Regions from separate parts of the Lapillicoccus sp. genome, predicted to be linked through region 3. Evidence: predicted binding sites of a transcription regulator. Region 3 holds the regulator's gene; each other region holds the start of a gene.
The links. The regulator LexA, encoded in region 3, represses DNA repair genes until DNA is damaged. The targets are predictions, from matches to a motif close to TCGAACANNTGTTCGA.

Region 1 (3,269 bases), on a different contig from region 3:
CCGAACCGGTCGCGCAGGGGCGCCGGCAGCATCCCGGCGCGGGTCGTCGCACCGACGACGGTGAAGGGTGGCAGCTCGAGGGGGATGGCGGTCGCCCCCGGGCCCTTGCCGACGATGACATCGACCCGGAAGTCCTCCATCGCGAGGTAGAGCATCTCCTCGGCCGCCCTGGACATCCGGTGGATCTCGTCGAGGAAGAGCACCTCCCCCTCTGCCAGCGAGGACAGGATCGAGGCGAGGTCGCCGGCATGCTGGATCGCGGGGCCCGAGGTCACCCGGATCGGCTGGTCGAGCTCGGCCGCGACGATCATCGCCAGCGTGGTCTTGCCCAGCCCGGGGGGACCGGAGAGCAGCACGTGGTCGGGGGGTGCCCCCCGCCGGCGAGCGGCCTCGAGGACCAGCGAGAGCTGGTTGCGCACCCGGGTCTGGCCGGTGTAGTCCGCGAGCCGTCGCGGCCGCAGGGCCATCTCGACCTTGCGGTCCTGGTCGTCGCCACGGCCGTCGACCACCCGGGCCGTCGCGTCGAAGGAGCCGTCGTCCTCGGCCCAGATGCCGCGGACCTCGTCATCGTTCGTCGTCGTCATCGTCCGAGCACCTGCAGGGCCGCGCGCAGCAGCGCCGAGACGTTGGCGCCGTCTGCGGACAGCGGGACCACGGCGTCCACCGCGTCGTCGGCCTGCTTGGAGCTCCAGCCGAGCCCGACGAGGGCCTCGCGCACCTGTCCCTGCCACGCCCCCGTGGCGGGCTGGTCGCTGACCTGGGCCGTGCTCGACGGCACGCCGATCGTGTCGCGCAGCTCGAGGACGATGCGTTCGGCGCCCTTCTTACCGATGCCGGGCACCTTGGTCAGGGCAGCGAGGTCGCCGGAGGAGACCGCGAGGCGCACCCCGTCCGGGGAGTGCACCGCGAGCATCGCCAGGGCCAGCCGGGGTCCGACCCCGGACACGGTCTGGACGGTCTCGAAGACCGCCTTCTCCTGGTCGTCGGCGAAGCCGTAGAGCGTCAGCGACTCCTCCCGCACGACGAGCGTCGTCGACAGCGCAGCGGTGGACCCCGTCCGGAGCGACGCCGCGGTGGCGGGGGTGGTGTGCACGAGCATGCCGACGCCCCCGACCTCGACGATGACGGAGTCCAGACTGGTGCGCAGCACCGTCCCGCGCAGGGAGGCGATCATCGCGCCGCCCCCTGTCTGGCGAGCGCCTCGTCGATGCGGCGTTGGGCTCCCCCGCGCCACAGGTGGCAGATCGCCAGCGCGAGGGCGTCAGCGGCATCGGCCGGCTTCGGCGGGGCATCGAGACGCAGCAACCTGGTCACCATCGCCGTCACCTGCGCCTTGTCGGCGCGGCCGCTGCCGGTGACGGCGGCCTTGACCTCGGTGGGGGTGTGCAGATGGACCGGTATGCCGCGGGCCGCCGCAGCGAGCATCGCCACGGCCGTGGCCTGGGCGGTGCCCATGACGCTCGAGACGTTGGCGTCGGCGAAGACCTGCTCGATCGCCACCGCGTCCGGACGGTGGCGGTCGACCCAGTCCTGCATCTCGACCTGCAGCGCGAGCAGCCGCTGCGCGGTCGGGAGCGACGACGAGGTGCGGAGCACGCCGACCTCGACCATCCGCAGCGGGCGTCCGAGGTCACCCTCGACCACGCCGATGCCGCACCGGGTGAGACCGGGGTCGACGCCAAGGACGCGCACCACGGCATACCTCCCTCGTCGTCACGGTGTCCGAACAGGTGTTCGGGACCGACGCTACACGCGGGGGCGAGCCAAACCGGCGCAGACGCGCCGAGGGGGCTCAGTCATCCTCGTCGAGCTGCGCGAGGATGTCGTCGCTGACCTCGCCGTTGGCGTAGACGTTCTGGACGTCGTCGGAGTCCTCAAGGGCCTCGAGGACGCGGAACATCTTGCGTGCCCCGTCGGCGTCGAGCTCGACCTGGAGGGCGGGCACCCAGGAGGCCTCGGCCGAGTCGTAGTCGATCCCCGCCGCCTGCACGGCGGTGCGGATCGCGACGAAGTCGGCGGCCTCGGAGACGATCTCGAAGCTCTCGCCGAGGTCGTTGACCTCCTCCGCACCGGCGTCGAGGACGACCTCGAGCAGGTCGTCCTCCGACAGGGCGCCCTTCGGGACGATGACGACGCCCTTGCGGTGGAAGACGTAGGAGACGCTGCCGGGGTCGGCGAGCTGACCGCCGTTGCGGGTCAGGGCCGTCCGCACCTCTGCGGCCGCGCGGTTGCGGTTGTCGGTGAGGCACTCGATGAGCACCGCGACACCGTGCGGCGCGTATCCCTCGTAGGTGATGCTCTGCCAGTCCGCGCCGCCGGCCTCGGCCCCGGAGCCGCGCTTGACCGCGCGGTCGATGTTGTCGTTGGGGACCGAGGTCTTCTTGGCCTTCTGGACGGCGTCGAAGAGCGTCGGGTTGCCGATGACGTCGCCACCGCCGGTGCGGGCGGCGACCTCGATGTTCTTGATGAGCTTGGCGAAGAGCTTGCCCCGCCGCGCGTCGACGACGGCCTTCTTGTGTTTCGTCGTTGCCCATTTGGAGTGGCCGCTCATGATCTCTCCCTCACCATCTCGACGAACAACTCGTGGACCCGCGTGTCGCCGGTGACCTCCGGGTGGAACGAGGTGGCGAGCAGGTGCCCCTGGCGAACGGCGACGATCCTACCCGCGGCGGGCCCGCCCGCGACACGGGCCAGCACCTCGACGTCCGCCCCGATGTCCTCCACCCACGGTGCGCGGATGAACACCGCGTGCACCGGGGTGTCCAGCCCGAGCATGTCGATGTCCTCCTCGAAGGAGTCCACCTGACGCCCGAAGGCGTTGCGCCGCACCGTGATGTCGAGCCCTCCGAGGGTCTGCTGGTCGGCCCGGCAGTCGGCGATCCGGTCGGCGAGCATGATCATCCCGGCGCACGACCCGTAGACGGGCAGCCCGGCCGCGATCAGCGCCCGCAGCGGCTCGAAGAGCTCGAGGGCGCGGACGAGCTTGTCCATCGTCGTCGACTCCCCGCCGGGGATGACGAGGCCCCGTATGCCGTCCAGCTCACGCGGGCGACGCACGGCCTCGACCCGCGTGCCCAGACCCTCGAGGACCCGGATGTGCTCACGGACGTCGCCCTGGACGGCGAGCACGCCGATCAGGGGCGGCGGGAGGAGACCGGAGGAGCTCATGGCGTGGAGCTCATCCGGCTCACGGCGGCTCATCCGGCTCACGCGGTGGGCCTCAGCGGACACGGACGAAGGGGCGGCGGTCGCTGTCGCAGCCAGCGGCG
Region 2 (3,269 bases), on a different contig from region 3:
GATGAGGTCGCACACCGTGGCGACGGTCAGGAAGTACGTCGGGTAGCCGAGCCCACCGATGACCGCCAGCTCGTCATCGAGCCGGGACCCGACCGCAGCGAGCTCGCTCGGTGACTCGTGCGGATATCGGGTCGCCACCGCGTCCCGGCACCGGGCCGCGAGGATGCTCTGCGGGTCGATGTCGGGGGCGATGCCGAGGACGGTCTGCTCGGGCAGGTGGACGGCCCCGATCCCGAGGTCGACGGCCGGGTCCTGGACGCACTCCATGGCGAGCGCGACGCTCGCCCCGAGCAGCGACCGGGCACCCTCGCGGGCCAGGGTGCCGCCGCCGCTGATCCCCGGACCGGAGGCCTGGAGGATGTCGCACGCCACGGCATACATCGCCGGAGTGGGACTGAGGTGGCCTGCCGTGGTGATCCGGTCGAGGTGACGGACGTCGAGGGCGACGAGCCGCCGGGCGGCGTCGAGGACGTCGACGGTGGCGGCCTCCCGCGGGTCGGCGTGCCGCACGGCAGCGGTGAGGACGACGCGGATGCCGTGCTCCCGGGCGAGTGCGTAGAGCCGGGCCGCGTGACCGAGGCTGGCCGGGGTGCCCTCGGCCCCGCCGTGGCAGACGACCTCGATGGCGATCGCGTCGCGCGGCAACAGGGCCCGCCACCGAGCCAGCGCCGCGTGGGCCCGGGCGCGCTTCCGTGCGAGGACCGCACGGCCGACGTCGGAGTCGGGACCGAGCAGGACGACGAGCGGGCTGGGGCCACGCTCGGCGGGGTCGATGCCCGGCGGCGTGGCCAGCTCGGCGATGAGCTCGGGCGTGCTCACCGGCTCGCCCCGCTCACCGCCGAGGTGGGTGCGGGTGACAAGGCGGCACAACCGGCCCCAGCCTGCGCCAGGGTCGAGACCGAGGTGACGACCCCGGGCGAGGACGGTCACCCGCGGCAGCCGGGCGTCCACGACGGCGCCGCCGCGGACCGGGGTGCGCGGCCGCGTCGCAGGACCACCACGGTGCGACGTCCGGCGCGGGTCAGGCACCTCGTGACGGACGGCGAGGTCGACGCCGAGGATCGGGGCGATCCCGGCGTCGGTGCAGGCCTGGACGAACCGCACCGCGCCGTAGAGCCCGTCCCTGTCGGTCAGGGCCAGCGCCGGCTGGCCCCAGGCCACGGCCCGCTGCACGAGGGCGGCGGGGGTCGAGGCGCCGTACTGCATGGAGTATCCGGAGGCGACGTGCAGGTGGACGAAGGTGTCGTGCACGGACGGTCCTCAGGCCCGGGCTTCGGCCCGGTCCGACGCCGACGCCGACCCGTGGGCCGAGACCGGGGCGAGGTAGTCGGGCAGGGGTTCGGCGCGTGGCACCCCGAGCAGGTCCTGGACGATCTCGAGGAAGATCTCGGACTGGCGCAGCAGGTCGTCGGACTCGCGGGCGCTGAGCGGTCCACCACGCTCGACGGCTGCCCGCTGCCGCGCCGACCCGGCGAAGAACGTCGCCCACTCGGACAGCTCGGGGGCGACCGCGGGCAGCACCTCCCAGACGCTGCGCGGTCGCGAGCGCCCCGAGGAGCTGCTGCGCGCGGCGAGCAGGGCTGCCGCGGCCCGAAGGGCGCCGAGGTGGGCCTCGACGTAGCGCTCGCCCGCGTCACCGGTCCGGCAGGCGAGCAGCAGGCTCCCCCGGGACCGGTCGAGCAGGTCGAGGGAGGTTGCCGCGATGGGGGGACGACGCCGGCCAGGGACCAGGACGTGGGCGCTCTCGGTGTTCATCCGGGTCTCCTCAGTCCGCGACGCGCACGAGGCGCCAGTCGGGGTGTCCCTCGTGGGGGACGTCGTCGTGGACGAGGTCGAAGACCCCGCTGGCGTGGACCTGGCCCCGGCTGGCCTCGACCCGCCACACCTGCCGCTCACCGGCGGCGATGTCGAGGCCCACCGGCTGGCCGGGGACCGGGTCGAGCGCCTCGCGCCACCAGGCCCGACGTTCACGCCAGTGGCCGATCACCTGACGCACGACGTAGAGCCGGCCCCTCCAGATGAAGGCCTGCGGCGGGGGCGAGGACCTCCCCATCACGTCCGTGCCACCCGTTCCACCCGCATCGCTGTGACCATTCGTGGTCCGGTCCTCCGACCGGACCTCGATCGGATCGCTGTAACGGCGCATGACGGCATCGCCCCTTCCGGGCATGGGGTGGCTCAGGAGACAGACCGGCCCGTGACGGGACGGGGTAGGCGTCCCGTCACGGGTTGATCGTGCTGTCACCGACAGGCCCTTGGAGCGGGAGCGGAGTTCGTCACCCCAGACCGAGAATTCGTACACCTGTTCGATGAAGCAAAGGTACTCCCTCCCTCGGACAGCCTGTCAAGACGTCCCCGGGCGGCGCCGTTCGTTGCCGACGCTCAGCCGACCCGGACGGCGGGATGCCCGGTGAATCCCAGGGCATCCCACAGGGCTCGGCCGGCCTTGTCGTACACGACGACGTTGCCGTCGTCCTGGATGACGGCGTAGTCACCCGGGCTGTACAGCCTGGTGTGCCAGACGGGTGCACCACTGGGTCCGTAGATGACGACGTTGCCGTCGGCCTGCGCCTCGAGCCTCGACCCGGGCACCGACGTGCCGCTGGACCACCGGGTCGACCCGTTCGCGTTCTTCAGGACGAGGTTGCCGCCGGTCTGCAGCGTGAGGGTGAAACCGTTGGACCACGAGGTGACGGACTGCCCCGAGGACAGGTGGGTGAATGCCCGCTGCGGGACGAACCGGACCGCGGCCCGGCGGGTGTAGCCCTTGCTGTCCCACAGGGGCGCGCCGGCGTCGGAGTACAGCACCAGGTTGCCGTCGTTCTGCATCCGCAGCTGGGCGCCGGGGCTGTACACGCCGGTCGTCCACAACGGCAGGTTGGCCTCCGGGTCGTACATCACGACGTTGCCGTCGGCCTGGACGCGCAGGTAGCTGCCCGGGACATTCGTGGACGACGCCCACTGGTACTTCCCGGCGGCGTCGTACGTTACGAGGTTGCCGTCGGTCTGCATGTTCAGCCGGAACCTGCCGTCGGGCGAGAAGACCGCCGGGCCACCGGCGTTGACGCTGCCCGGCACCGTCCCGGTGGCCGGCACGGGAACGGGGGCAGGCCCCGGGACGACGGATGGGCACGGCGTGGGGTTGGGTCCGGAGTAGGCCGGCGCCCACCCGGTGGTCGAGGTCCGGCACGGCCCGTAGTCCCTGGCAGCCACCTTGCCGCTCCAGTAGGACGTGGCGGCCATCGCCCACTCCCAGGAGAGCGAGATGT
Region 3 (3,269 bases):
CAGCGACCTCCTCCTCGGCCGCGTCGAGCGCCGCCAGGACCCCGACCGCATGCCGGGCGAGGACCTGACCGGCCTCGGTGAGACGCACGTTGCGCCCGATCCGCTCGACGAGGACCGTTCCGCTGCGCTGCTCGAGGCGCCGGACCATCTGGGAGACGGCCGGTTGGGAGTAGCCCAGTGAGGCGGCAGCGCCGGTGAAGCTTCCCTCGTCGGCGATGGCGCGCATCACGCGCAGTCCGGCAGCGTCGATCATCGGCCCAGTCTATAACGTCTTGTTATCGAATCGCCACGTTCCTGCTGCTCCGGTGATCTCAGAGTCCGACGCGGATCCGGTGTCGGGCGGGTGTCAGCGATGGGTGCCCCGTTCCACCTCGGGGCCCTGCGCCGGCTCGACGAGCTGGGGTCCCCGGCGGACTGCCGACGGTGAGTGCCGTCTCCGGTGGGTCGATCATCGCCGTGCTGCGGAGCGACCCCCGTCTCACCTGGCCGGGTGAGCAGGACGCCACGCAGGCGGGGGTGGTGGGCTTCGAGGAGGCTGGTTGCCGAGCCGATGCGGGCCATGGCGTGGCACAACCTGCGCACCCCGGCACTGCTCTCGAAGGCGTGGCCCTCGCGCTCATTCATCAGGACGCCGCCGTCCGTGCGCTCGCGGACCAGTTCGTCCGGCAGCTCCCGTGGTGGTCGACTCCGTTGCGGGACAACGCCGCCGACGCGCCTCGCGCCTCCCGCACGACGAGGTGGCCGACCCGGCATACGCGCTCGCGGCCCTGCGCGACTCCGAACCGCGCACCGTGGTCGGCCGGTTCTGAGCGCCCGGAGGGGGCATTGGATACTGGAGCGGTGACCTCGAGCGCCCCGCAACCCGCGACCCCCACCGAGCCGTCGGCGCTGACCGACCTCGTGCGCCGCGGGAGCGTCGTCGTGCTCTCCGGGGCCGGTCTGTCGACCGAGTCGGGGATCCCGGACTACCGCGGGCCGGACGGGACACGACGGGTGACCCCGATGCAGTACTCCGAGTTCACCGGATCCACGGCCGCCCGCCAGCGCTACTGGGCGCGCAGTTTCATCGGCTGGCAACGCTTCTCACGCGCCGAGCCCAACGTCGGTCACCGCGCCGTCGCCCGCCTCCAGCAGCTCGGCGTCCTCGACGGCATCATCACCCAGAACGTCGACGGGCTGCACCAGGCGGGCGGGGCTCGCGACGTCGTGGAGCTGCACGGGAGCCTCGACGTCGTCGTCTGCCTCACGTGTGGCGACCGCACGGGACGGCTCGACCTCGACGAGCGGATGACCCTCGCGAACCCGGGCTTCTCCGACCGGGTCCTGGGCGTCGTGGCCGACGGGTCCAAGGTCTCCAGCCAGATCCGCCCGGACGGCGACATCGTCCTCGATGACGAGGTGGTCACGAGCTTCGTCCTGCAGCTGTGCCTCGTCTGCGGGGCAGACACCCTCAAGCCCGATGTGGTGTTCTTCGGTGAGTCGGTCCCCAGGCCCAAGGTGGAGCAGTCGTTCGCCCTGGTCGAGGCGGCCTCGTCCCTGCTGGTGCTCGGGTCGTCGCTGGCGGTGATGAGCGGCTACCGGTTCGTGCGACGGGCCGCTCGCGACGGCATACCGGTCGCCATCGTCACCTCCAGCCCCACGCGAGGTGACGCGGAGGCCACGGTGCGGATGCACACGCCGCTGGGCGAGACGCTGCACGCCCTCGTCGCCGAGCTGGCCAGCGAGGGCGTAAGAGGCGTCGACGGCTGAGTCGGCACCCGGTCCTCAGGTGTGGGGTGCTCGGATGTGGCGGGCTCAGATGCGACGCAGGACCGCGGTGACCTTGCCGAGGATCGTCGCGTGGTCACCGTCGATGGGCGAGTAGTCGGGGTTGTGCGGCATCAGCCACACCTTGCCGTTGGTCCGCTTGAACGTCTTGACGGTGGCCTCGTTGTCGAGCATCGCCGCGACGATGTCCCCGTTGTCGGCCGTCGGCTGCTGTCGCACGACGACCCAGTCACCGTCGCAGATGGCCGCGTCGATCATCGACTCGCCGACGACCTTGAGCAGGAAGAGCGAGCCCTCTCCGACGATCTGCCTCGGCAACGGGAAGACGTCCTCGACGACCTCCTCGGCCAGGATCGGACCGCCGGCAGCGATCCGCCCGACCACCGGCACGTAGGCGGCCTCGGGACGCGTGTTGCCGGAGTCGGTCTCGGTGTCGAGCTGGCCCGTGCTGAGCTGACCCGTGCTGTCGAAGATCTCGCTGGTGCCACTGTCGCCGGAGCGGTAGCCGCGCTCGCCGGCGGCGGCGTCGGGAGAGACGACCTCGATGGCGCGGGGGCGGTGGGGATCGCGGCGCAGGTAGCCCTTGCGTTCCAGCGCCGAGAGCTGGTGGGCGACGCTGCTGGGACTGGTCAGGCCGACGTCCTCACCGATCTCGCGCAGGCTGGGCGGATAGCCGCGACGGTCCACGGAGTTGCGGATCACCTCGAGCACCCGCCGCTGGCGGACGGTCAGACCGTCGCCCTGGCCGCGCTCCGGCATCTCGTGGACTGCCATGTGTCCCAACTCCTTCGTCGTCGCTGTCGTCACTGCACGGCCGGCGTCCTGTTGTTTGCGCAGGTCAGATGCCATGTCAGACCCCGGTGATGGACTACCGGACATGAGGACAGCCTACGTGTATCGAACGTCCGTTCCAAACATATGTTCGAGGCGTGTCTCGACTTTCTCGAACACCCGTGCTACACATTGTCCAAGCGTTCCATCGTACATCCGTTCGATGGACCGCTCGCCGGACCGCCACCTTCGGGCCGTCGCACCAACCGTCCCCGTCCCCGGGGTCGACGAGATGGAGGACATCATGAGTGCAGCCGTTGCATGGGAGGTCGCCCCGCTCGAGGTGCGCCCGGGCCGACCCGCCCTCCACCTCGTGCCACGCGGCAGCTCGGCCGTCGCGCGGCCCGCGGTCAAGGTCACCCGGTTCGGGCGGCTGCTCGTCACCGCCAGCACGGTCGCCATCGTCACTCTCCTCGCGCTCACCATCCTCGGGGTCGGCGCCGCCGGAGCGTCGATCGATCACCGGGTCACCGTCGACGCTGGCCAGACCCTGTCCCAGGTGGCGGCGGCCGAACTGCCGCAGCTGCCGGTATCCGAGGGTGTCGCGCAGATCCAGCTCGCCAACCACCTCAACAGCAGCCAGGTCCATGCCGGCCAGGAGCTGGCCATCCCGTCGCCCGGCTGAGGCCTCGGAACGGTCGACGTCCGCGTCGACCCCGCTGGACCTCGAT

Region 1: ruvC (crossover junction endodeoxyribonuclease RuvC) is a predicted target of LexA. The motif match lies at 1,723-1,738, and genes of this name have one in related genera.
Region 2: ACLL9L_RS14085 (DUF6504 family protein) is a predicted target of LexA. The motif match lies at 2,295-2,310, and genes of this name have one in related genera.

The regions. Positions count from the first base shown of each region.
Region 1 covers NZ_JBKJPP010000218.1:29,274-32,542, forward strand. The annotation lists gene ruvB (Holliday junction branch migration DNA helicase RuvB) at 1-584, opposite strand, end outside; gene ruvA (Holliday junction branch migration protein RuvA) at 581-1,174, opposite strand; gene ruvC (crossover junction endodeoxyribonuclease RuvC) at 1,171-1,692, opposite strand; gene ACLL9L_RS18830 (YebC/PmpR family DNA-binding transcriptional regulator) at 1,793-2,551, opposite strand; gene pdxT (pyridoxal 5'-phosphate synthase glutaminase subunit PdxT) at 2,548-3,168, opposite strand.
Region 2 covers NZ_JBKJPP010000159.1:55,383-58,651, reverse strand. The annotation lists gene ACLL9L_RS14095 (DNA polymerase III subunit alpha) at 1-1,251, opposite strand, end outside; gene ACLL9L_RS14090 (SAV_6107 family HEPN domain-containing protein) at 1,261-1,755, opposite strand; gene ACLL9L_RS14085 (DUF6504 family protein) at 1,766-2,146, opposite strand; gene ACLL9L_RS14080 (hypothetical protein) at 2,383-3,269, opposite strand, start outside.
Region 3 covers NZ_JBKJPP010000205.1:17,396-20,664, reverse strand. The annotation lists gene ACLL9L_RS16970 (LysR family transcriptional regulator) at 1-253, opposite strand, end outside; gene ACLL9L_RS16965 (hypothetical protein) at 675-809, shown strand; gene ACLL9L_RS16960 (Sir2 family NAD-dependent protein deacetylase) at 841-1,749, shown strand; gene lexA (transcriptional repressor LexA) at 1,795-2,541, opposite strand; gene ACLL9L_RS16950 (LysM peptidoglycan-binding domain-containing protein) at 2,843-3,223, shown strand.